2 linked regions of the Caballeronia sp. TF1N1 genome follow. The protein of the gene in region 2 interacts with the protein of the main gene of each other region in a pairwise test. Links are inferred from orthologs where the notes say so. Each region holds a gene or a part of one and is shown on either strand. Other genes may lie near its edges.

Region 1 (11,839 bases), 640 kb from region 2 along the record:
CGCGTGAGGAGGTCGGAAGGCAGACCCGCCGGAATGTCGGCGAGCAAGTCCTGCGCATCCAGCGGCATGCCACCCGGCAGATCGTCCGGTAACGGTTCGCCCACGAGAAGCACGAGACCGTTTTCCGCTTGCGCGCGCAGACGCGCCTGCGACTGCAGATTCGCCTGCGCCTGTTGCACCACGCCCTCGGCCTGACGCAGATCGAGTTCCGAACCCGTACCGTTGTCGAACTGCAGCTTGGTGATGCGATACGACTCCTGCGCCGTCTTCAGCGTGTTCTGCGTGACGGTGAGCAGATCGTCGTAGGCAAGCATGGTCAGATACTGGTCCGCCACCGAAGACACCAGCGAGATTTCCGCCGCCTTGCGCGTTTCCGCGAGCGAGAAATACTGCGCGAGCGCCTGATCCTTCAGGCTGCGAATCCGCCCGAAGAAGTCGATTTCCCACGACGCATTCACGCCCACCGAATACGTGTTCGAGATGGTCTGGTCGAAGAACGACAGGTTGCGCGGCGTGCGCTGCTTGCTTTGCGAGCCAACCGCATCGAGCGTCGGGAAGAGGCCCGCGCGCGTGATCTGATACTGCGCGCGCGCCGCATCGACGTTGAGCATCGACACGCGCAGATCGCGATTGTTCTTGAGCGCGAGTTCGACAATACGCTGCAGACGCGCATCGGCGAAGAAGTCGCGCCAGCCGATATCCGGCGCGGTCTGCCCGCTCGCGCTGCGGCTCTTGTCTGCCGCGCCTTCAGCAGTCGGCTGCGTGGCGTACACGCCGCCTTCCGGGAACGTCTGCGTGACGGGCGCGGCCGGCCGGTCGTACTTCGGCTCGAAGGTGCAGCCCGTGGCCACGAAAGCCACGGCGGCTGCGATCAACGAAAGTTTTAGCATTTCAATGTCCTTCCTTGCCAGAGCCCGCGGGCGCGCCGCCATGCGGACCTTCGATATCGCCGCCGGACGAACCCGGTGCCGGCATGTCCTTGCTCTTGCTGAACTTGCTGATCACGACGAAGAACATCGGGATCATGAAGATCGCAAGGAAGGTCGCGGTCAGCATCCCGCCGATCACGCCGGTGCCGATCGCGTGCTGGCTCGCCGAACCCGCGCCGTTACTGATGGCAAGCGGCATCACGCCGAGAATGAACGCGAGCGACGTCATCAGAATCGGACGCAGCCGCAGACGCGCCGCTTCCATCGCGGCTTCCACCGTCGACATGCCCTGCATGCGCAACTCACGCGCAAACTCGACGATCAGAATGGCGTTCTTCGCGGACAAACCCACCGTAGTCAACAGGCCGACCTGGAAGAACACGTCGTTTTCCAGACCGCGCAGCGTCGCCGCGAGCAGCGCGCCGAGCACGCCGAGCGGCACGACCATGATGACCGAGAACGGAATCGACCAGCTTTCGTACAGCGCCGCGAGACACAGGAACACGACGAGAATCGAGATGCCGTACAGAATAGGCGCCTGCGAACCCGACTGACGTTCCTGATACGACAGCCCCGTCCATTCGTAGCCAATACCCGCCGGCAACTTCGCCGCGATGGCTTCGATGGCCGTCATGGCCTGACCGGTCGATTTGCCAGGCGCGGCCGCACCCTGGATTTCCACCGCCGAGATACCGTTGTAGCGCTCGAGCTTCGGCGAACCGTAGATCCAGTCGGTGGTCGCAAAGGCCGAGAACGGCACCATCGTGCCCGAGGTGTTACGCACATACCACTTGCCGATGTCTTCCGGCGACATACGGAAGCGCGGCTCGGACTGCACGTACACCTTCTTGATCCGGTTATCCACGTCGAGGAAGTTGTTCACGTACTGCGACGCCCACGCGATCGAGAAAGTCTGGTCGATATCGGAGATGGAGACGCCGAGCGCATTCGCCTTCTCGCGGTCGATGTTCACCTTGAACTGCGGCGTGTCGTTCAGGCCGTTCGGACGCACCTGCGCGAGCACCGGGTCTTTCGACGCCATGCCGAGCAGCATGTTGCGCGCTTCCATCAGCTTCGCGTGCCCCACGCCGGCGCGATCCTCCAACTCGAAGTCAAAGCCCGACGCGGTGCCGAGTTCCGGAATCGACGGTGGATTGACCGGGAAGATCATCGCGTTCTTGTAGGGCGCGAAGTGCATGAACATCCGGCCGACCAGCGCCTGCACCTTGTCGTTGCTCGCTTGACGCTGCGCGTAGTCCTTCATCCGCACGAACACGAGACCGGAGTTCTGGCCGCGACCCGCGAACGAAAAGCCGTTCACCGTGAAGACGGATTCGACGATCGCCTTCTCGTCGTTCAGCAGGTAGTTCTGCACGTCGGCGAGCACACCGGCCGTGTATTCCTGCGTCGAGCCGGACGGCGCCTGCACGAGCACGAACATCGTGCCCTGGTCTTCATCGGGAAGGAACGACTTCGGCAGGCGCAGGAACAGCATGCCCACTGCCACGATCACGACCAGATAGATGATGAGCCAGCGCCCCGAGCGCCGGATCACGTGCTGCACGCCCTTGTGGTACTTGTCCTGGCTCTTGTTGAAGTTGCGGTTGAACCAGCCGAAGAAACCCTTCTTCTCGGGCTGATGCCCTTCCGGATGCGGCTTCAGAATGGTCGCGCACAGCGCCGGCGTGAGCACCAGCGCGACCATCACGGACAGCACCATGGCCGCCACGATGGTGAGCGAGAACTGCCGGTAAATGGCGCCGACCGAACCGCCCGAAAACGCCACCGGCACGAACACCGCCGACAGCACGAGCGCCACGCCCACCAGCGCGCCCGTGATCTGGTCCATCGCCTTGCGGGTTGCGTCCCGTGGAGACAAGTGCTCCTCGGACATCACCCGCTCGACGTTTTCCACCACCACGATGGCATCGTCCACCAGCAAGCCGATGGCAAGCACGAGGCCGAACATCGACAGCACGTTGATGGAGAACCCGACCGCCGACATGATCGCGAACGTGCCGAGCAACACGACCGGCACGGCGATCGTCGGGATGAGCGTCGCCCGCAAGTTCTGCAGGAACAGATACATCACGAGGAACACCAGCACGATACCTTCGATCAGGGTCTTGACCACTTCCTCGATCGAAAGCCGCACGAACGGCGTGGTGTCGTACGGATACTTCACGACCAGCCCGTTCGGGAAGTACTTCGACAGTTCGTCGACCTTCTGGCGCACGAGCTTCGCGGTGTTGAGCGCGTTCGCGCCCGTTGCGAGCTGGATACCGAAACCGGCCGTCGGCGCACCGTTGTACTTGGTGTCGAAGTTATAGTTTTCGCCACCCAGATCGATACGCGCCACGTCCTTCAGGCGCACCTGCGAACCATCCTGATTCACCTTCAGCAGAATGTTGCCGAACTGCTCGGGTGTTTGCAGAAGCGTCGCTTGCGTGATGGTCGCCTGCAACATCTGCCCCGGAACCGCCGGCGTGCCGCCGAGCGAGCCCGCCGCCACCTGCACGTTCTGCGCGGTGATGGCGGTCTGCACGTCGACCGGCGTCAGACTGTAGTTGGTGAGCTTGGTCGCATCGAGCCAGATACGCATGGCGTACTGCGAGCCGAACAGCGTGACCGTACCCACACCATCGATACGCGAAAGCGGGTCCTGAATTTTCGACGCCACGTAATTCGCGAGGTCGTACTTGTTCATGCTTCCGTCCTGGGACACGAACGCAAGCACTAGCAAAAAGCTGCTGCTCGACTTCGTGACCTTCGTACCGAGCTGCTGCACGACCTGCGGCAGCAATGGCGTCGCGAGCTGCAGCTTGTTCTGCACCTGCACCTGCGCGATGTCCGGATTCGTGCCCGCCGCGAACGTCAGCGTGATGGTGGCCGTACCCGAGTCGTCACTGGTCGAGGACAGATACAACAAGTGATCGAGGCCGCTCATCTGCTGCTCGATCACCTGCGTCACCGTGTTTTCGACCGTGCTCGCGGATGCGCCCGGATACGTCGCGCTGATCTGGATGGCAGGCGGCGCGATCGTCGGATACTGCGCAATAGGCAGCGTGAAGATCGACGCCATGCCCGCCAGCATCAAGATAATCGCGATCACCCACGCAAAAATCGGGCGATCGATAAAAAACTTTGCCATGAAACAGGCTCCCTGTTATTACGCGCCCGATGCGGCAGATGCCGGCGCCGCTTGCGCGCCGGATGCGTTGCCCGAAGCTGCGCCCGGCGCGGCTGCGCTCGGGCCCGTGGCGCCGCTCGCGCTGTTGGCGTTGTCGGGTGTCGCGCCCGCGCCGGATGCCGCCGGCGCCTGACCGGCCGCCGCGCCCGAGGCCGGCTGTGCGGGCAGTTGCGCCGCGACCGGCTTCACTTGCATACCGGGCTTCGCCTTTTCCACGCCGTTCACGATCACGCGGTCGCCCGGATTCAGGCCACTGTCGACCACCCAGTTGTTGCCGAACGTGCCACCGGTAACGAGTTGACGCAGTTCGACCTTGTCGTCCTTGTTGACGACGAGCGCGGTCGGCTGGCCCTTCTGGTCATGCGTGATGCCGATTTGCGGCACGACGAGCGCCTTGTCGTTCGTGCCTTCCTCGATACGCGCCCGCACGAACATGCCCGGCAGCAGCACGCGATCCTTGTTGTCGAAGATCGCGCGGACGGTGACCGAACCCGTGCTTTGGTCGACGCTCACATCGGAAAACTGCAGCTTGCCCTGCTCCGGATAGACGCGACCGTCTTCCAGCACCAGCGACACCTTCGCCGCGTGGATGCCCTGAGTCTGCAGACGCCCGTCCTGAATCTGACGACGCAGCTTGAGGCCATCGACGCTCGATTGCGTCAGATCGACGTAGATCGGGTCGAGCTGCTGCACAGTGGTGAGCAGCGTCGCCGCGCTCGCCTGTACATACGCGCCCGGCGTGACTTGCGACAGACCCGTGCGGCCGGTGATCGGCGAGACCACGTCGGTGTAGCCGAGGTTGATCTGCGCGGTATCGACGGCGGCCTTGCCCGCGGCGACATCGGCGACGGCCTGGCCTTGCGCGGCCACGGCGTTGTCGTAGTCCTGCTTGCTCACCGCGTTGGCCGCGACCAGCACCTTGTAGCGCCCGGTCAAGGCGTTCTGCGACGCGACATTCGCCTGCGCCTTGGCGAGCGTCGCCTTGGCGTTGTTCAGTGCGGCGATATACGGCGCCGGGTCGATCTTGTACAGACGCTGACCTTGCTTGACTTCCGCGCCTTCGACGAACTCACGGCGCAGGACGATTCCATCCACCCGCGCGCGCACTTGCGCGACCAGGAACGCGTTCGTGCGGCCCGGCAATTCGGCGATGACCGGCACGCTGGTCGGCTGCACGGTGACGATGCCCACTTCGGGCGTTTGTGGCGGAGGTGCTGACTGTTTTTGTCCGCAGGCAGCCAGGAAAACGGCAGCCGTCGCGGCGGTGATTAAGCGGAATGGAACCCGTTCGACGCGCATGGAGCGACCTCTGTCTAAGACTGAGAGTGAAGTTGGGTGCGCGACGGCCTTCCCCGGGCGATGCCGCGCACAAGCGTCGCAAGACGCTGACCAATAACCAAGCAGTGAGACCAGTGAGCGCAACGTCCGGCCAGTGGCCGGCTTTCTCCGCCCGTGCGCGGCGCTGTGCAAGCGCCGCCGATGGCCAAGAGGACGGCCAGAACGGGCAATCGAAATGAAAGCTTGGTCGGATAGTACTCGCCCTCTGCAGCTTGGGCTATCGGTCGACGGGTGGTATTGTATATACATTCACGAATGCATGTATAAAACCAGACCGACGATCTGTCAGATTGACGGAGCGAAAACGCCCCGCCGGAATCGATTACGTTTGACAAATTTTCGACAAACAGTCCTCCGAGGCTGGTCGAGCAGGCAAAAAAGCAGGAGCAGACGGCAAGCGGCCGCAGGATATGGTCAGACGAACCAAGGAAGAAGCACAGGAGACACGCAACCGCATCCTCGACGCGGCGGAGCGCGTCTTTTACGAAAAAGGCGTGTCGCGAACGACGCTCGCGGATATCGCGCACGCCGCGGGCGTCACGCGCGGCGCGATTTACTGGCATTTCGCCAACAAGGGCGACCTCTTCAACGCCATGTTCGACCGCAGTCTTCTTCCGCTCGACGAACTCGTGGAAGCGACGCTCGACGGCAAGGAGCCCGACCCGCTTGCGCGCATCCGCGAAATCTTCATCTGGTGCATGCGCAGCATCACGGCCGATGAACAGCGCCGCCGCGTCTTCGACATTCTGTTTTTGAAGTGCGAGTTCGTCGAGGAAATGGGACCGGTGCGCGAGCGCCATCAGAACAACATGCGCGACGGCATGGAGCGCATCGAGCGTGCGCTGCGTAATGCCATCGAAAAGAAGCAACTGCCGGCGGCGCTCGACACGCGACGCGCCACCACGCTGTTGCACGGGCTTTTCACCGGCATCCTGCACGATTCGCTGATGCTGCCTGGAAGCGTCGATCCGGAACACGACTCCGAAGCCGTCATCGATGCCTGCTTCGACGCCTTGCGGTGCAGTCCGGCTTTGCTCAAGAACGCCGGATACCCCGAGCGTTCGATGCCCGCCTCATTGCAGGCCAACGTACTCTGCGAAGAACACAAAGAGTCCGACGCAAACTAGCATCGCGAGCCACGCCCAGGCGGGCAGACCGAACACGCGCGGGGCGCCCGCGCCATCGCGACTACGGCGCACGAGGCCATGCGCGGCCAGACGATGACGCAGCACATTGGTCGCGGCGCCATCGACGGAGGTTCCGCCCATCGCGCGAGCGGTCGCGCCGCCGCGACGCGAGAACGCCGCCGACATCGAACCCGGTCGCAAGAAGAGATGCCGGCGCGGCACGGCTTCCTGTTCCGCACGCGCCGATGGCAAACCGTATTTCGCCCGCACGACTTCGCAGAATTCGGCGAAAAAGTCGTCGGCTGCTTCGTGCAGCGCGTTTTCGATCTGCCGTGGCGGCAACGCGGCGAGCGGCCCCGAAACCGTCGCCCAGACCGTATATTCGATCCACGTGTCCGCGCCGCCGTCCTCCGCGTTCACCGCGACGGCTATCTGACCGCGCAACGAACCCACGCCTTCGCCGCGCGCCTTGAAACTGAGCGTGCTGGTGTCGTCGTCGATTTCTTGACTTTCGTCGGCCTGCGCCAGACGCCTGCGACGAGCGATGTGCGCGCGAATTTCGTAACGCGCGCGCAAGGCGCCGATCGGCATGACGAGCGTCAACACGTACTCGCCGCTCGGCGTGAGCGTAAAGGACTCGCAATTATCGAGACTCGCGCGCAACAGCGTGAGATCGCTCAACGCCGCCTTCACATGCGCCGGATCGAGCGGAACGCGCAACGCTTCGGTAACTTCCATCCGCTTCTCCGGGCAAGGACCGCGTTCTGGCTATTGCGTTTCGGCTCGCGCGCCTCGAGTTCGGCGCTTTTATTCGACGCCCTGCCTAGGAAGTCACGTCGATACGATCGACGCGCGATGCATAAAACGCGAGATATCCGCCGATCTGCCGCGCGCTTTCGAGCGGCGCCTCGTAACTCCAGGCGGCGTTTTCGACCGGACCTTCCTCGGTCATCAGATGGTAGTGCGTGGCCTGCCCCTTGAACGGACAGTCCGATGTATGGATGGAGCGTTGCAGGCGCGCCATGTTGACGTCGGCGCGCGGGAAATAGTGCACGTCGTCGGCGCCCGTTTCGGAAAGCGTCACGGCTTCGTGCGTGTCGGCGTAAGTGACGCCCTGGTGAATCACGCGGCAGCGCCGTCCGTTCGGCGCGATCTCGATCCGATGCGCCGCTTCATGCCCGTCGTTCAGATCCGTGCTCATCGTGGGCCCTCCGGCCTCTGCCGAATTTGCGAGGCGCGTTGGACGCCTCGTCACCAAAAAAGCCACGAGCGTGCTGCCCGTGGCTTCATTATGAGACAAACTTTGGTCGCCGGGTGGACGGGATTTCGCCCGGACCGGCGGGAATTATCGTTACTGGATGCTCCAGTGAAACGCCGCCTTTGCCTTGCCCGGTCCGGAGACATTGACCGACTGCTTCTTCTCCTGATCCTTGTACTTGGCGTAGACCGTGTAGCTGCCCGCCGGCAGTTTGACAAGCATGTAAGGTCCCATGGAATCGGTGCTCAGCACTTCACCGCCTTTGCCGCCGACGATCCGCACGTGCACGCCCGACAAGTAATCCGCGGTTGGACCCGTAAAGCGCAGCGATAGCGGCCAATGCGCTTGTTCGCGCTGCAAGGCGTGCGATTCGTCGAGGCCGACGCCGCCCGACGTGTAGGACACATCGCCTTGCTGTTCGATTTGCGGCAGTCCGCCGCCGTTTTCGTTGCCCGCGCTCGACGTATCGCTCGTGCCGGCGCTCGATGCCTGCGCCCATGCGCCGCCTGCCATTCCAGCCGAAAGCGCCGTCACCAGCAGCGCGGTCGCCAGTTTTCCCGTGGTCTTGCTCATCATTATGTTGGCTCCTTTATTCGATGCCGCGGCATGCGAACACACCGACGACGCCACGCCCGATGCGTCTTTTGCACGCGATGGGGCACCGAGTGGGGTGTAGAGCATGCTTTGTGCCTGCGCGTTCGGGCGGGATCTTTTGTCGTTCGATGGACCGCGCTTAGTGGAATGATGCGAAAGCCATTGCAGAACGTGATATCCATTGCGCAATCGAAAACGCACTCCGGACGAATCAGCGACGCTAAGCGCCATTCATGCCGCATGCGCAAGCGCGTTTCGGAGCGACGCGAACACGCCACTCCGAACCGCACGACGCGCATCGACGTACACCATCAGCCAAGATCGACCGGCACGAAAATCTGCGCATTGTCCCGCTGGATCAGCAGCGCGATGCTGTCGCCCGCGTGCGAGATCATCGTCTTCAACTGCTGCGCCGTCGTGACCGGCTGGCCATTGACCGCGAGAATCACGTCGCCTGCCTGGATACCCGCATTCGCCGCCGCGCCGTTCGATTGCTGCACGAGCAAGCCGCGCGACACCGAGCTTTCCTGCTTCTCTTCCGGCGTGAGCGGGCGCACCGCGACGCCGAGGCGCGCGTCCTGTGCGGCGGCGCCGCCATCGTCGTCGCCCTTCACGTCAGCGCTTGCGGTCTTGGCGTCCTTGAGCGCGCCGATCGTCACGGTCAGATCCTTCGCGCTCTTGTCGCGCCACACCTGCACCTTCGCCGATGTGCCCGGCGAAAGACCCGCGACTTGCGACGGCAACGAGGTCGAATCCGTCACCTGCGTGCCGTTCAGCGAAAGAATCACGTCGCCGGGTTGCAAGCCAGCCTTCGCGGCCGGTCCGCCCGGCTCGACCGAACTCACGAGCGCACCTTGCGGCGACTTCATGCCGAACGAATTGGCGAGCGTCTGATTCAGCCCTTGCACCGTTACGCCGAGCCGGCCGCGATCGACGTGACCCGTTTTGATGAGCGCGTCCTTTACCTTGATCGCCTCGTTGATCGGGATGGCGAACGAAAGTCCCTGGAAACCGCCCGTCTGCGAATAGATCATCGAATTGATGCCGATGACTTCGCCTTGCAGATTGAAGAGCGGCCCACCCGAATTGCCCGGATTCACCGGTACATCGGTCTGGATGAACGGCGTGTAATTCTCGTTGGGCAGCGCGCGCGACTTCGCGCTGATGATGCCGGAGGTCACCGTGTTGTCGAAGCCATACGGCGAACCGATGGCAACCACCCACTGCCCGACCTTGCTGCCGTTGGGGTCGCCGATTTTCACCGTGGGCAAATCTTTCGCGTCGATCTTCAGCACCGCGACGTCCGATTGCTTGTCCGCGCCAACCACCTTCGCCCGATATTCGCGCTTGTCCGTGAGCTTGACGGTGACGACATTCGCGCCATCGACCACGTGCGCGTTGGTGAGAATGTAGCCGTCGTTGCTGACGATGAAACCCGAACCCAGCCCTTCGCTCGGACGGTCCGCGCCGGGACCCGCGCCATCGCCGCCGCCCATGCCGGGCACGCCGCCATAAAAGCGCTTGAAGAACTGATAGAACGGATCGTCGGGGTCCATCGGCACTTGATTCGCGTTGCCGCGTCGGGCGGACGTTTGCTTCACGACATGCTTCGCGCTGATATTCACCACGGCCGGACCATACGTTTCGACGAGGCCGGAGAAATCGGGAACGCCGGTCTTCGCCGCGGCTTCGGCAGGCATCAGCGCGGCTTGCGCGGGCGCGATGACCTGCGGCGCGGGCACGTTGTTATGGCCGGCCACGTAGCCCGCCGACAAGGCAACGGCGACCGCTGCTGCGACGGCGCTGCGTGTGAGAATCTTCGCTTTCATCGTGTGTGCTCCTGACGGGTTGCGCTTGAGAAGGCGCCATTGGATGAACGAAGATTACGGGGTGTCGCTTAAAGCTTTCTTAAGGTGCGTAAAAATGCAAAAAGGGCGGCTACCCTTTCGGATAGCCGCCCTGCTTACTGCCTTATCGATGCTTCGTGCTTCTGGTTTGGTCTCGCTCGCGAACCGCGCGCTTAGAACTCGTAGCCGACTTGACCGCGCACGCCTGCGTCGCCGTGCGGCGTGATCGAAGCTGCAGCGTTGACGAGCCAGCGGCTGTCACGCGAACGGTAGGTGCCGCCAACGCCCATGGCCGTGTAGCCCTTGTAGTTCGCGACACCGGCTGCGACCACGGTCTTGCCCGGCTGACTCGGCGTCAGGTTCGGCATGGCCATCGCGGCGGCGACGCCGGAAAATGCCTGACGCGCTACCGTATCGACGTTGCTTTGAACTGCGTTCAACTGGTTCATGTTGACGCCGTCGGTACCGTTGATGCCCGGCGCGACGTTCGTCAGGCGACGTTCGTTGCCCTTCGAGCCGATCGAGACGGTGTTGTCTTCGTCCGCGACAGAACCGCTACCCAGCGCGACGGAGTTGTTACCCGTTGCCTTCGAGCCATTTCCGAGGGCGGTCGAGTCGGTGCCGGACGCAACAGCGGGGGTATCGGTCTTTTGCGAAGCGACCGTTGAAGCAGCGCCTTCGACGTTGCTCAATTGCTGCGCCAGACTCGAAACGTTTTGGTTCGTTTGATAGAGCTGCGAGCCGTTGACTGCGTCGGTACTATCAGCGCTCAGGGCGCCAGCCGATACGCCGGTCACCGTACGCGTGCCATCGGTGCCCGTCATGTCGACGACCGTGCCGCCCGTGTCCTTCGCGACGGTGATGTTTTGCGTCGTTGCGTCTTGCTTGACGAGGCCAAGGCCGCCGCTCGCCAGTTGCGTGTTGATATTGTTGATATCGGAGGTGTTCTTTGCGATATCCGAGGTGTTCTGAGCGACGTTCGTGTTCAGCGAAGCAATATCCGACGTGTTCTGAGCGACGTTTGTACTCAGCGCCGCGATGTCGGACGTGTTTTGCGCAATGTTGGACGTGTTTTGGGCCACGTTCTGGTTGGTAGCGTAGAGCTGCGAGCCGTTGATTGCATCAAGACTGGTTGCGGAGACTGCGCCAGCCGCAACGCCCGTCACGGTCCGAGCACCTGCAGTACCCGTTACGTCGACAACCGTACCATCGGTGGCTTTTGCTACGGTGATATTGCGTGTCGTCGGGTCTTGCTGAACCAAGCCGAGTGTGCCGTTTGTGAGTCCGGTGTTGAGGTTCGCGATGTCGGCTGTGTTTTGCGTCACGTTCGAGTTGAGCTTGCCCAACGCTGCATCGACCGTACCGAAAGCCGTGCCGACGTCCGTAGCGGCGCCAGACGTGCCATTGATCGAGTTGGCGTTCGTCAGCGCGTAACTCGGCTGAGTGATCGAACCGTCACTATTAACCGTCGAACCGCCGCCGAGTGCAGCAGCCGTCGACTTTGATAGCCCAAACAGTTGCGAGCCATTGACCGCCTGCAAGCTGGACGCGTTGAC
Region 2 (11,870 bases):
TCATGAGTGCATCCACGCGTTTTCACGCGCTGCATCAGTTGATGAACCGGCTGCGCGCAAACGCGTCGGGCACGACCATCGATGCGCTCGAACCGTTCATCCACGAAGTGCCGCCGCTGTTGCTGATTGCGGGCGAGCCGGTGCGCAACGCTGCCGACGCCGCGCACGCCGCCGCGCAATTGCGCGACTACAAGGCCGCGTTGCCCAAGCGCGTGCGCGCGACGCGTATCTCGCTCGAAGCCGCGCCCGGCTTCACCGCACTCGAATTCGATACCGCGACCGAGCTGCTTTATCGTTTCGTCGACGACATGCTCGCGTATGCCGACACCTACGCGTCGCTCGCGGCGCCGTCGCATGAACGCGAGCGCTGGGTCGCGCGTTACGTGCCCAAGACCAATCTGCTCGCGGCCGCGGTTTCCGGCCTGCGCGGCGCGGTCGTGATGTTCGTCCTGAGCGCGTTCTGGATCGCGAGCGCGTGGCCGAGCGGCGGCACGATGGTGCTCAACGCCGCTGCCGTATGCGCGCTGGCGTCGTCGTCGCCACGGCCGACGCAGATGGCCGCGCAAATGGCTATCGGCACGACGCTCGCGAGCATCACGGGCATGATCGTCGTGTTCGGCGTGTTTCCGCATATCGACGGCTTCGTGCTGATGTGCGCGGCGCTCGTGCCCGCGCTCATGCTCGGCGCGTTCTTGACGACGCGTCGCTCGCTCGCGGGCGTGGGCATCGGCTACTGCATCTTCTTCTGCTTTCTCGCGGGGCCGGACAACCTCGTGCATTACGATCCGACCGGCTTCATGAACGACGCCATCGCGCTCGTCTTGTCGATGATCGTCTCCGCGATCGCCTTCGCCGTGCTCCTGCCGACCGATGCGCCGTGGCTGCGCCGTCTGCTGCTCGCGGACCTGCGCCGCGAAGTAGTGAGCGCGCGGCGCGGACGTCTCGCGCAACTGACGACGCATTTCGAAAGCCGCACGCGCGACCTGCTTTCGCAGATCAACGCGCTCGCTTCCGACAAGCCCGCGCTGCAACGCGAGGCCTTGCAGTGGCTCTTCGCGGTGCTCGAATTCGGCAATGCGGTGATCGATTTGCGACGCGAAATGGCGGGCTTCGAACGCGTCGTGAACCCGACGCTCGATGCGGTGGCGCGGCTCTTCGATCGGCCACGGCAAGCGCGTTTCGATGGCGCGCTCGTCGCGACGGAACACGCCATCGACGAGATGCAGGCCAGGCTTGCTTCGCAGGCTTCGGATTCGGATACGCCGCGTGAAGAGCGGCATCGGCTGCAACGCATCGTGAGTCATCTGCATTTCATTCGTACCGCGCTGCTCGACCCGGAATCGCCGTTCGCAGCGTTCCAACCGATTTCGCCTGAAGGAGCGTCCCATGCCGCGTGATACCGCGATTCTCGAAGCTTACGTGCCAACGCTGCTTTTGCTGTGCCTCGCGGGCGGGCTCGTCACCTGGATCATCGACCGCGTGCTGGCGCTGGCCGGACTGTATCGCGTGGTCTGGCATCCGGCGCTGTTTCGCGCGAGCCTGCTCGTCTGCGTGTGCGGCGTGCTGGGTCTCGCGGTGTATCGATGATTCTCGACCGCTTCGTCGCCAACAACATATTCAAGAGAGTTGCATCATGCTGATCAGAAAACTCGTCGGCTTCGTCATGACGATAGCCATCTTCGCCGCGGCGCTCGTCATCGGCCGCATGCTGTGGGTGCATTACATGAACGATCCGTGGACGCGCGATGGACGGGTGCGCGCCGATGTGGTCAACGTGGCGCCGGACGTGTCAGGCGCGGTCGTGCAGATGCCGTTGCACGACAATCAGTTCGTGAAGAAAGGCGACTTGCTGCTGGAGATCGACCCGTCGCATTACCAGATCGCCGTCGAGCAGGCGCAGGCGAACGTCGCGGCGCGCGCGGCCGAGTTGCGCATGCGCCGGGCCGATGCGGCGCGTCGCGCGGACATGGACGCGCTGGTCGTCTCGAAGGAAGCACGCGAGAACTCCATGCAGACGGCATCGACTGCCGAGGCGCAGTTGCAGCAGGCGAACGCCGCGCTGGATGCCGCGAAGCTCAATCTGGAACGCACCAAGGTGTTTTCCCCGGTGGACGGCTACGTGACGAATCTGAATGTGTATCGCGGCGATTACGCGACGGCGGGCGCGGCGAAGCTCGCCATCGTCGATAGTCATTCGTTCTGGGTCTATGGCTATTTCGAAGAGACCAAGCTGCCGCATGTGAAGATCGGCGACAAGGCGCAGATTCGTTTGATGAGCGGCGGCGAGCTCACGGGTCACGTCGAGAGCATTTCGCGCGGCATTTACGATCGCGACAATCCGCAAAGCCGTGAGTTGCTCGCGGATGTGAACCCGACGTTCAACTGGGTGCGGCTTGCGCAACGCGTGCCGGTGCGCGTGAAGATCGATGATGTGCCGGAAGGCGTGCTGCTCGCGGCGGGAACGACTTGTACGGTGGTGATTGGGGCGATGTGAGGTACGAAAGCCCGTTCCGCTTTCGCCAGAAACGGGCTTTCTCAAGCAAGACCAAGCCTTACTTCAAAACCACTTTCACATCGAAATACTTAGCCGCGAACCGGTCGATGCTCCCATCGTCCTTCAACTCCTTCAGCGCGCGATTGAGCGCATCCTTCAGCGCCTTATCGTTCTTGCGCACGCCGAAGCCGACGCCTGATCCGAGCAGCTTGTCATCCGACACAGCCGGTCCCGCGAACGCGAAACCCGCGCCTTGCGGCTGCTTCAAAAAGCCCTTCGATGCCGCCTCGGCATCTTGGAACGCGGCATCCAGACGGCTCGTCGCGAGATCCGCGTAGATCTGATCCTGCGCCTGATACGACTCGACATCTATCCCCGCCGGCGCCCACTTCGCCTTCGCGTATGTCTCTTGAATCGAGCCTTGCAGCACGCCCACGCGCTTGCCCTTCAGACCAACGACGCTCGGCAGGATCGTGCTGCCCTTCTTCGCGACGAGCTGGTTGGGAATCGTATAAATGGGATCGGTGAAGTCGATCGCGACGCGCCGCTTGTCCGTGATCGTCATGTCGGAGTTGATGGCGTCGAACTTGCGCGCCTGCAAGGCCGGAATCAGGCCGTCGAACGAATTTTCGACCCACACGCATTTCGTCTTCAGCTTCGCGCACACCGCGTTGCCGATGTCGATATCGAAGCCCGTCAGTTCACCCGACGGCGTCTTGGATTCGAACGGCGCGTAAGACGCCTCCACGCCGAAGCGCAGTTCCTTCATGCTGTCGGCGGCATGCGCGTCGAGCGTTGCCATGCCTGCCGCCGCGGAAACGCTCACGAGCGCGAACGCGGCAAACCTGCGATTGAGCCATTGCAGTTTAATCAAGTCCATCTCCTTCCAAGTTCGATTCGTTCGTCTCTGTCAGATGCCGCATGCCGCCGGCGTCCGAAGCATCGCGGCACGGAAAGCCATGCTCAAACGTCTCGGCGATGATCGCTGCGCCGCATCAAACACAGGGCCGCGATTGTAGCGCGGTCGCGGCAACAGACTGTGGAGATAACGTGGACGGGAAAGTTGCAAGTGGCGGTCGCGTTCATGCAAGTGCAAATGGACGGCCGGGTGCGCGGGCAGGTGCGTGCTGCAAGCTCAAGCTAGAGCCCAAACGCAAACGCACGGGCAAGCCCACGCACAAGTGCAAACACGCGACAGATCGCGAAGGCGTGCCACCCACCTCGATAGACATCTCGGCGATGTGCCGCCCAATAATCGCGACCGATGTGTGGCCACAAGCACGACTCGACGCTCGGACAAACGTGCAAGCGCCACCGCAAACGCCAGCGCTCAATCGAGCGCCGCTAGCGTAGCCTCGGTCGTATCGACGACCATCAGCCCCGCGCGCAATCCCGCCTTGACCCGAGCATTGGGAAACACGATCCGCTCTTCATCGTGCGATACGCGATACCGGTAATCCCCATCATGCGCGAGCTCGGTGCCCGCCGGAAACGCCGTGAAATTCGGCACGTCGCCAGCTACGTTCAGCACGAACGCATCGCTTTGCTTGTCGATCTGCGCGACCACGGAAAACACGCGCAACGGCGCATCCGCGTCCGGCCGCTCACCGCCTATCAGACGACGCAACGCCGCATCCGATGCCGCAAAACGCGTGAGATCGTTCGCGCCGAACGGACGCACCTTGCCGAGCTCCAGCGTGCAGGCAAGCGCGTTGCAAGCCTGCGCCGTGAAGTATGAAAACGTATTGTTCTTCTCGCGATGCAAAAGCACCGCCTGCAAGCGCGCATCGCGCAGCCAGTCGAACATCGCGCGTGCGAGCGGTGCGCCGGTGTGCGGCAGCAAGGCGAACTGCTCGAATACCGAGGCGCGTATCGCCGTGTGCATGTCGATATGCCATCGCGCATGCGTGACGCCCTCGAAGAACGCCAACGCACTCGCTTCGAGCGACGCCGCGCGCGGCGCTTCCCGGCTCTGCGTGAACTTCGCATGGCGGCCGCTAAAAAGCCGGTTCAGATCGTCGTCGATATACCGCTCACCCGCGCGCATCGCCTCGATGTTGCCGAGAATCACCAGCATGCGCGCGGCAAGTGGCGCCGCGCCGCTCGCGATATCGGCAACGAGCCGCGACAGCATTTCGATGGGCGCGGTTTCATCGCCATGAATGCCCGCCGATGCCATCACGCTTGGCGATGCCTCGTTCGCCGCGGGTTCGAGCAGCAGCACGCCATCGTCCTGCCAGGTCCAGCGCACGCCCGAAGGCGCGACGCCGAAGGTTTGCGACGGCTGCGCGCCCGACAGCGTGAAGCGCAAGAAATCGTTCAGCAGCAAGGCATCAGCGCTGGAAGTCATAGATCGATCCGAGCGAGAGAATGGCCGTCAATTCATCGAGCGCGGTGCGCGACTGATCGAGCAATTGCGGATCGGCGAGATCGGCGGGCGCGAGGCGATCGCGATAATGTGTGTCGATCCACGCATCGAGGCGGGTGAAGAGCGCGTCGTTCATCCAGACATCGCGATTGACGGCCGCGTGCTCCACGTCGTTCAGCACGACGCGCAAGCGCAGACACGCCGGGCCGCCGCCGTTTTTCATGCTCTCGCGCAGATCGAAGACGAGCACTTTGTCGATCGGCGTGGATCGCTCGCCCAGCGAATCCAGATACGCGGCCACGCGCTCGTTCTCGCGGCATTCCTGCGGCACGACGAGCACTTGCTTGCCCTGAACGTTCGACAGCAACTGACTGTTGAAAAGATACGACGAGACCGCATCCGCGACGCTCACTTCGCTCTCCGGCACTTCGAGCGCCGTGAAGACCGCGCCACGCGCCGCGAGCTTCGCGCTCAGTTCGTCGTACACGCTGTGTTGATCGACGAACGCGCGCTGATGGCAAAACAGCGTCGTGCGATTGCCGACCGCGATGACATCGTTGTGGAACACGCCGGCATCGATCACATCGGGCGATTGCTGCGCGAAAACGGTCGCCGACTCATCGAGTTCATGCAGACGCGCGACGGCCCGGCTCGCCTCCAGCGTCTGCCGCGCGGGATAGCGTTGCGGCTGCGGTCCCTGCGCATATTCGCTGCGTCCGTAGACAAAGAACTCGACGCCCTTCTCCCCATACTCGCGCGCAAAACGCGTGTGATTCGCCGCGCCTTCGTCGCCGAGCGCGGGCGTGCCGGGCAGCGCGTGATGAATGCGAAAGCGCGCTTCGTCGACGAAGATCGCGGCGAGCGAACGGCGCGTTTCGCCATGCTCGATCGCGCGATGCAGCTTCGCGGCGAGATTCGCGGGCGTGAAGTGGACGCGGCCATCGGCGGTGTCGGCGGAAGGGCTGACGGTCGCGGCGTTGGCGGTCCACATCGCCGATGCGGAACTGGCCGCCGCCAGCAGTTCGGGCGCTTCGCGAGCGGCGCGCGCGATGACCGTGGCATCGTCGCCGGAAAAGCCGACGTCGCGCAGAAGACGCACGGAAGGCCGTTCGAGCGGTGGCAAGACGCCTTGCTTGAAGCCGAGGTCCGCCAGCCGCTTCATCTTGCGCAAGCCCTGCTTCGCGGCAGCCTTCGGGTTCGCCACCGACTTCTCGTTGCTGCGCGACGCGACGTTGCCGAACGACAGCCCCGCGTAGTTGTGCGTCGGGCCGACCAGCCCGTCGAAGTTTGCTTCGAATGAAGACATCCTTGATCCTTCGCGGTTCTTTAGAACGTGAGTCCCGGCGACACGCTCGCGGGCATCTGCAGTTGCGCGCTTTCCACCGATGCCATCGGGTACGAACAGTAATCCGCCGCATAGTACGCGCTCGGCCGCTGATTGCCCGAGCGCCCGATGCCGCCGAACGGCGCCGCCGACGAAGCGCCGTTGGTCGGCCGGTTCCAGTTGACGATGCCCGCGCGAATGGTGCGCTGAAAGCGCGTCCACGCGGCTTCGTCGTCGGCGAGCAAGCCCGCCGAGAGACCGTAGGCCGTATCGTTCGCGCGTTCGATGGCCTCGTCGAAAGTCCGGTAGCGCGTGACCTGCACGAGCGGCCCGAAATGCTCTTCGTCGGGAACGTCGGCCGCGTGGGTCACATCCAGGATAGCCGGCGTGACGAAGCCCAGATGCGCCGCGCGCTGCTTCATCTCGAGCACGGGCGCCGCGCCCGCTTCGATCAGATGCGCCTGCGCCTTGACGAGCCGCGCCGCCGCGCGCGCCGAGATCACCGCGCCCATGAACGGCTGCGGATCTTGGTCGTAAGCGCCAACGCGAATGTTCGCACTCACTTCGGCGAAGCGCTGCATGAAGCGCTCGCCGAAGGCATCGTCGGGAACGAAGAGACGGCGCGCGCACGTGCAGCGCTGTCCCGCCGACAAGAACGCCGATTGAATGGTGTGATGCACGGCGGCGTCCACGTCGTCCGTATGCGCGACGACGAGCGGATTGTTGCCGCCCATTTCCAGCGCGAGCACGATCTCCGGCCGCCCACCGAACTGGCGATGCAACAGCGTGCCCGTATCCGAACTGCCGGTGAAAAAAAGCCCGTCGATTTGCCGATGATTCGCCAGCGCCACGCCCGTGTCCTTCTCGCCCTGCACGAGATTCAACACGCCGGCGGGCAAGCCTGCTTCGCTCCACAAAGCGACCGTCGCTGCAGCCACGCCCGGCGCGAGTTCCGAAGGCTTGAACACGACCGCGTTGCCCGCGATGAGCGCCGGCACGATATGACCATTGGGCAGATGCCCCGGAAAGTTGTACGGCCCGAACACGGCAACGACGCCATGCGGCCGATGCCGCAACACGGCGACGCCATCGGCCATGGGTGCGCGCTTCTCGCCGGTGCGCTCGTGATAGGCCTGCACGGAGATATCGACCTTGGCGGCCATCGCAGCCACCTCGGTGCGCGCTTCCCACAACGGCTTGCCGGTCTCGCGGCCGATGGCGTCGGCGAGCGCTTCCTTGTTCTCGTTCAACGACGCGGCGAAGCGGCGCGCAATGGCGACGCGTTCATCGAAACTCACCGCCGACCACGACGCAAACGCGCGCCGCGCCGATGAAACCGCGCGCTCGACATCGTCGGCCGAAGCACTGTTGCCTTGCCAGACGACCGAGTCCGTCGCCGGGTTGCGCGAGGCGAACGCCGCACCCTTGCCTTCGAGCCACTCGCCGCCGATATACAACTGATTTTGGATAGTCATGTCGTTTCTCTTTACTTGGCGCGCGGATAAGACGTGAGCACGCGCACGGCATCGCCTGCGGTTACGCGCAGGGCATCGGCTTCTTCCTGAGTCAGCAGGAACTCGCCGTCATCGGCCGCGCCAACGGTCGCGCCGCAGCGGAACCCTTCGAGCAGCGTGTTCGATACGAGACTGCGCGCATCGCTTTCGATGGCGGCATCGCGCACGCCGATCCTCACTTCGGCCAGCACGCTTTCACGCACCGTGCGCAAATCCGCGACGTGACATTCGAGCACGGGACCGGCATCGAAGATATCGACGTGATTCTCGTAGCGCAGCCCTTCGGCTTCGAGCATCTTGCGCGCGGGCGCGGTATCGCGATGCGTGATGCCGACCGCATCGCGCGCGGCATCGGGCAACAAGTCGAGGTACACGGGATAACGCGGCATCAATTCCGCCACGAACGACTTCTTGCCATGCGAGCTGAGATAGTCCGCTTCGTTGAAATCGATCTGATAAAAATGCGAGCCGACCGCGTTCCAGAATGGCGACTCGCCGTTGTCATCGAAATGACCGCGCAACTCGGCGCACAGACGCTGCGGAAATCGCGAAGTGAATTGCGCGATGAACATGAAGCGCGAGCGCGACAGCAAACCGCCGACACCCGCCGTGCGATAACGCGGGCTCAAAAACAGCGAGCACACTTCCGCGTAACCGGTGAGGTCGTGCGAGATGTTGAGCAGCGACATACGCGTCCATACGCCCAGATCCTTGCTTGCATGCACGACCGTTGCCACGCGATAGTTGTAGAACGGCTGCTCCAGTCCGACTTCCGTTTCGATGCCGCAAACGCCCGCGATATCGCCCGTCGCGGTGTCTTCCATCACGAAGAGATAGCCTGCCTCGAAAGCCTCGGCGGCATCCGCAAGCGTGCGCCGCGCGCGTTCGACGCGCGCGACGAGCGCCTCGCGATCCGGCTTGAAGGTGGTCAGGCCCGGACCCGTTTCGAGGGCCAGCGCGACGAGTGCGTCGACATCTCCCGGCCGCACAGAGCGCACGACGATCATTGCAATTCTCCCGAAGCCTGATGCAAGGGCACGGCGCGCACCGTCTCTTTCTCCTGCACGCCGAGCGCCGCGCGCGCGTCGGCGCTCAAGGCCGCGCCGTCGGACCGCGTGCCCGCCAATGGTGCGACGATCGCGCGAAATTCGTGCGCGCCGCCCGCGGCCACGAGATACGGCGCGGCGCGTGAACCGGCAAGCGCGCCATCGCGCACCGTGCGCAATTCGCTCGAACTCGCCGATGCGCTCTTGTCCACGGCTATCGTCAACACCGGGCCGGCGTCGAAGATATCGACGAAACGGTCGGGCTCGAAGCCCTCTTCCAGATGGATGTCGTATGCAAGGAGCGTGCTTTCGTTCGGCTCGCCGAGGACGCGCTGCGCTTCGCCCGGCAGGAGCGGTACATAGATGGGATAACTCGGCATGACTTCGGCGATGAACGTGCGGCTGCGTCCACCCGATTCGAGTTCCACCTGCTCGAAGTCGCGGCTGAAGAACTTGCGTCCCACTGCTTCCCAGAACGGCGACGCGCCGGTGTCGTCGCTGACGCCGAGCATCAGCGAGAAGACTTCGCTCGAAAAGCGCTTGCGGTTCGCGGCGATATACAACATGCGCGAACGCGACAGCAAATGCGCCGCCGCTTCGCCTTCGGGCGTGCGCAGCGACGGATCGATATAAAAGCCCGTGAGACGGCTCTTGCCCGTGAGTTCGTGCGACATCGTGAGCGCGTGAATCTTGCGATTCACTTTGAGTTCGCGCGATGCGTGGATCAGCGCGTCGTTACGAAACGCGTAGAACGGCTCCGAGTACCCTGCCGACGCGACGATGCTCGATGTCCCGAGCAGCTTGCCCGTCGCCGAATCCTGCATCACAAAGAGATAGAACTCCTCGCCGGGCAAATCCACCTTGGCGCGAAACGAATCTTCCGAGAGCGCAACGCGCGTTTCGAGCGCGCGGCGGTCGCGCGGCAGCGAATGCAGCACGGGTTGCGCCGCACGCGCCATCCGTTCGAGCTCGTCGAGATCGGAGAGTCTTGCGGGACGAACGAATAGCATCATCGGGTCCTATTAGCGAGTGACGGCGGACGCGCCCACGAGCTGGCCGATTGCCTGCTCGATACGCGCGAAGCCTTCGTCGAGATCGGCCATCGGCATGATGAGCGACGGCGCGAAACGCAGCACGTTGGGGCCGGCGATCAGCATGATCACGCCATTCGCCGCTGCCGCATTGAGCACGTCCTTCGCGCGGTCCTTGTAAGTGTCGTTGAGTTCCGCGCCGATCAGAAGACCGCGACCGCGAATCTCCCTGAACATGTTAAAGCGCTCGCCAATCCGCTGCAGATGCGCCTTGATCGCGCGGCTGCGCGCTTCCACGCCTGCGAGCACCGTTGGATCGCTGATCAGTTCGACGACCCTTTCCGCAATCGATGCGCCAAGCGGATTGCCGCCATACGTCGTGCCGTGCACGCCGACCGAGAAATGGTTTGCGATCGCTTCGGTGGTCAGCATCACGCCGATGGGAAAACCGTTGCCCAGCGCCTTCGCGCTCGTGAGAATGTCGGGCGTCACGCCATACTGCATGTATGCGTAGAACGTGCCCGTGCGGCCGACGCCCGTCTGCACTTCATCGAAAATCAGGAGTGCGCCGTGCTTGTCGCAGGCTCGGCGCAGACCCTCGAGGAACGCGGGATCGGCGGGCAGCACGCCGCCTTCGCCTTGCACCGGCTCGACGATCACCGCGCACGTGTCCGGACCGATGGCTTCGACGGCCTTCGCGAGATCGTTATACGGCAAATGCCGAATGCCTTGCGGTTGCGGCCCGAAGCCTTCCGCGTATTTCGGCTGGCCGCCCACGCTCACCGTGAAGAAAGTGCGGCCATGAAACGATTGCGTGAACGAGACGATGCCGATCTTCTCCGGACCGAATGTGTCGATGGCATAACGGCGCGCGAGCTTGAGCGCGGCTTCGTTGGCTTCGGCGCCCGAGTTGGCGAAGAACGCGCGATCCGCGAAAGTGAGGTCCGTGAGGCGTTTCGCGAGGCGCAACACCGGCGCGTTGGTGTAGCCGTTGCCGATATGCCAGAGCTTTTCGCCCTGCTCGTGCAAGACCTTGAGCAGTTCGGGATGCGCATGACCGAGCGCCGTGACCGCTATGCCGCCCGCGAAGTCGATGTAGTCTTTTCCTTCGGTATCCCACACGCGCGAGCCGCGGCCTTTTTCCGGCACGAAACTCGCCGGCGAAAACACCGGCACCATGACTTCGTCGAACGTATCGCGGCTTACCTTGATCTCGCTCATGCTGTGCTCCTCGTCTGCCATTGCAATGTCTCCGATATTAGGCAATCGCGCGCCATCCGTCTTGCGCGTTCGCGACATGCTTCGAGGGCTTTTCGCGGAACGGCGCGTGCAAGACCGCAGCGCAATGCCTTGGAGCACGCTTCCCTATCGCAGGATTGCGCGATTTATCCGGCGCATTGATCGCGTATCACCCCTGCCGGACCTCATCTCGTACGCTCGAGCTGTAACAAAAGGATTGACCACAACTCGTTGAGGAGGTCCGTATGCAAGTAAATTCGCAAACTGGGTATATGTACGGCGTATCGAATGATGCACTGACGCAAGATACGAGCGGCTTGCCGCCGGAATCGCTGATGCCGGCCGGTACGAGAGCGCTGGCGGCCCCGCCGCCCCGTGTGGGAAGCGCAAATACTTCGCCTGGGGGCGCAAGCACGACGGGAGGCCCGCAAACGCCGTCAACAACGCCACCCAAGTTTCACGGGCAGGACGTATTCACGCGCTATACGCCAAACGGATATTCTGTCTCCGCGAAGGGAGGAAGCTGGATCACGCTTCGCCCCGACTTGGTCGCGCAGACAATCACCAATCGATTCGGCATGCTGGGAAATAACGTTCTCGCGATAGAACGCAAATTGCAGGCTCATCAGGATCTCACGGCGGACGAGGTCGTCTCTCTGAGGCGGTTCGCTGTCGCAACGGAATATCTTGCGCGTATCGATCCCGCGCTCAAGAGCATGCTGGATGCACCGTCCACCCATACTCAAGACGAAGTGCAAATCAGCTATGTAGGCGGCCCGACCATCCGGACAAACTATACGGGAGCAGAAGTTCTACGAATTACGTCCGACGCTCTCAAAAGTCCCTTCACGTCC

The links.
Region 1: the proteins of astE (region 2) and LDZ28_RS02485 interact in binary tests that used the Escherichia coli proteins (3 or more experiments, as listed by UniProt). The link is inferred for Caballeronia sp. TF1N1 from one-to-one orthologs.

Annotation. Positions count from the first base shown.
Region 1 is NZ_CP084626.1:523,627-535,465, reverse strand. The notes cover bases 4,757-7,725. They hold LDZ28_RS02485 (TetR family transcriptional regulator), read left to right. Parts: upstream 4,757-5,867; coding sequence 5,868-6,584; downstream 6,585-7,725. Other genes in these bases: LDZ28_RS02475 (DUF427 domain-containing protein), read right to left, coding at 7,408-7,725; LDZ28_RS02480 (CoxG family protein), read right to left, coding at 6,531-7,322; LDZ28_RS02490 (efflux RND transporter periplasmic adaptor subunit), read right to left, coding at 4,757-5,418. In the rest of the region: LDZ28_RS02500 (efflux transporter outer membrane subunit), read right to left, coding at 1-890; LDZ28_RS02495 (efflux RND transporter permease subunit), read right to left, coding at 892-4,080; more of LDZ28_RS02490, read right to left, coding at 4,099-4,756; more of LDZ28_RS02475, read right to left, coding at 7,726-7,785; LDZ28_RS02470 (carboxypeptidase regulatory-like domain-containing protein), read right to left, coding at 7,936-8,418; LDZ28_RS02465 (DegQ family serine endoprotease), read right to left, coding at 8,748-10,265; LDZ28_RS02460 (YadA-like family protein), read right to left, coding at 10,457-11,839.
Region 2 is NZ_CP084626.1:1,165,929-1,177,798, reverse strand. What follows is about bases 2,835-5,834. They hold astE (succinylglutamate desuccinylase), read right to left. Parts: upstream 4,845-5,834; coding sequence 3,825-4,844; downstream 2,835-3,824. Other genes in these bases: astB (N-succinylarginine dihydrolase), read right to left, coding at 4,828-5,834; LDZ28_RS05395 (ABC transporter substrate-binding protein), read right to left, coding at 2,835-3,365. Also shown: LDZ28_RS05410 (FUSC family protein), read left to right, coding at 1-1,397; LDZ28_RS05405 (DUF1656 domain-containing protein), read left to right, coding at 1,387-1,587; LDZ28_RS05400 (HlyD family secretion protein), read left to right, coding at 1,634-2,494; more of LDZ28_RS05395, read right to left, coding at 2,553-2,834; more of astB, read right to left, coding at 5,835-6,168; astD (succinylglutamate-semialdehyde dehydrogenase), read right to left, coding at 6,189-7,661; astA (arginine N-succinyltransferase), read right to left, coding at 7,673-8,707; aruF (arginine/ornithine succinyltransferase subunit alpha), read right to left, coding at 8,704-9,756; LDZ28_RS05365 (aspartate aminotransferase family protein), read right to left, coding at 9,769-10,998; LDZ28_RS05360 (cytotoxic necrotizing factor Rho-activating domain-containing protein), read left to right, coding at 11,262-11,870. UniProt on the Escherichia coli protein: Transforms N(2)-succinylglutamate into succinate and glutamate.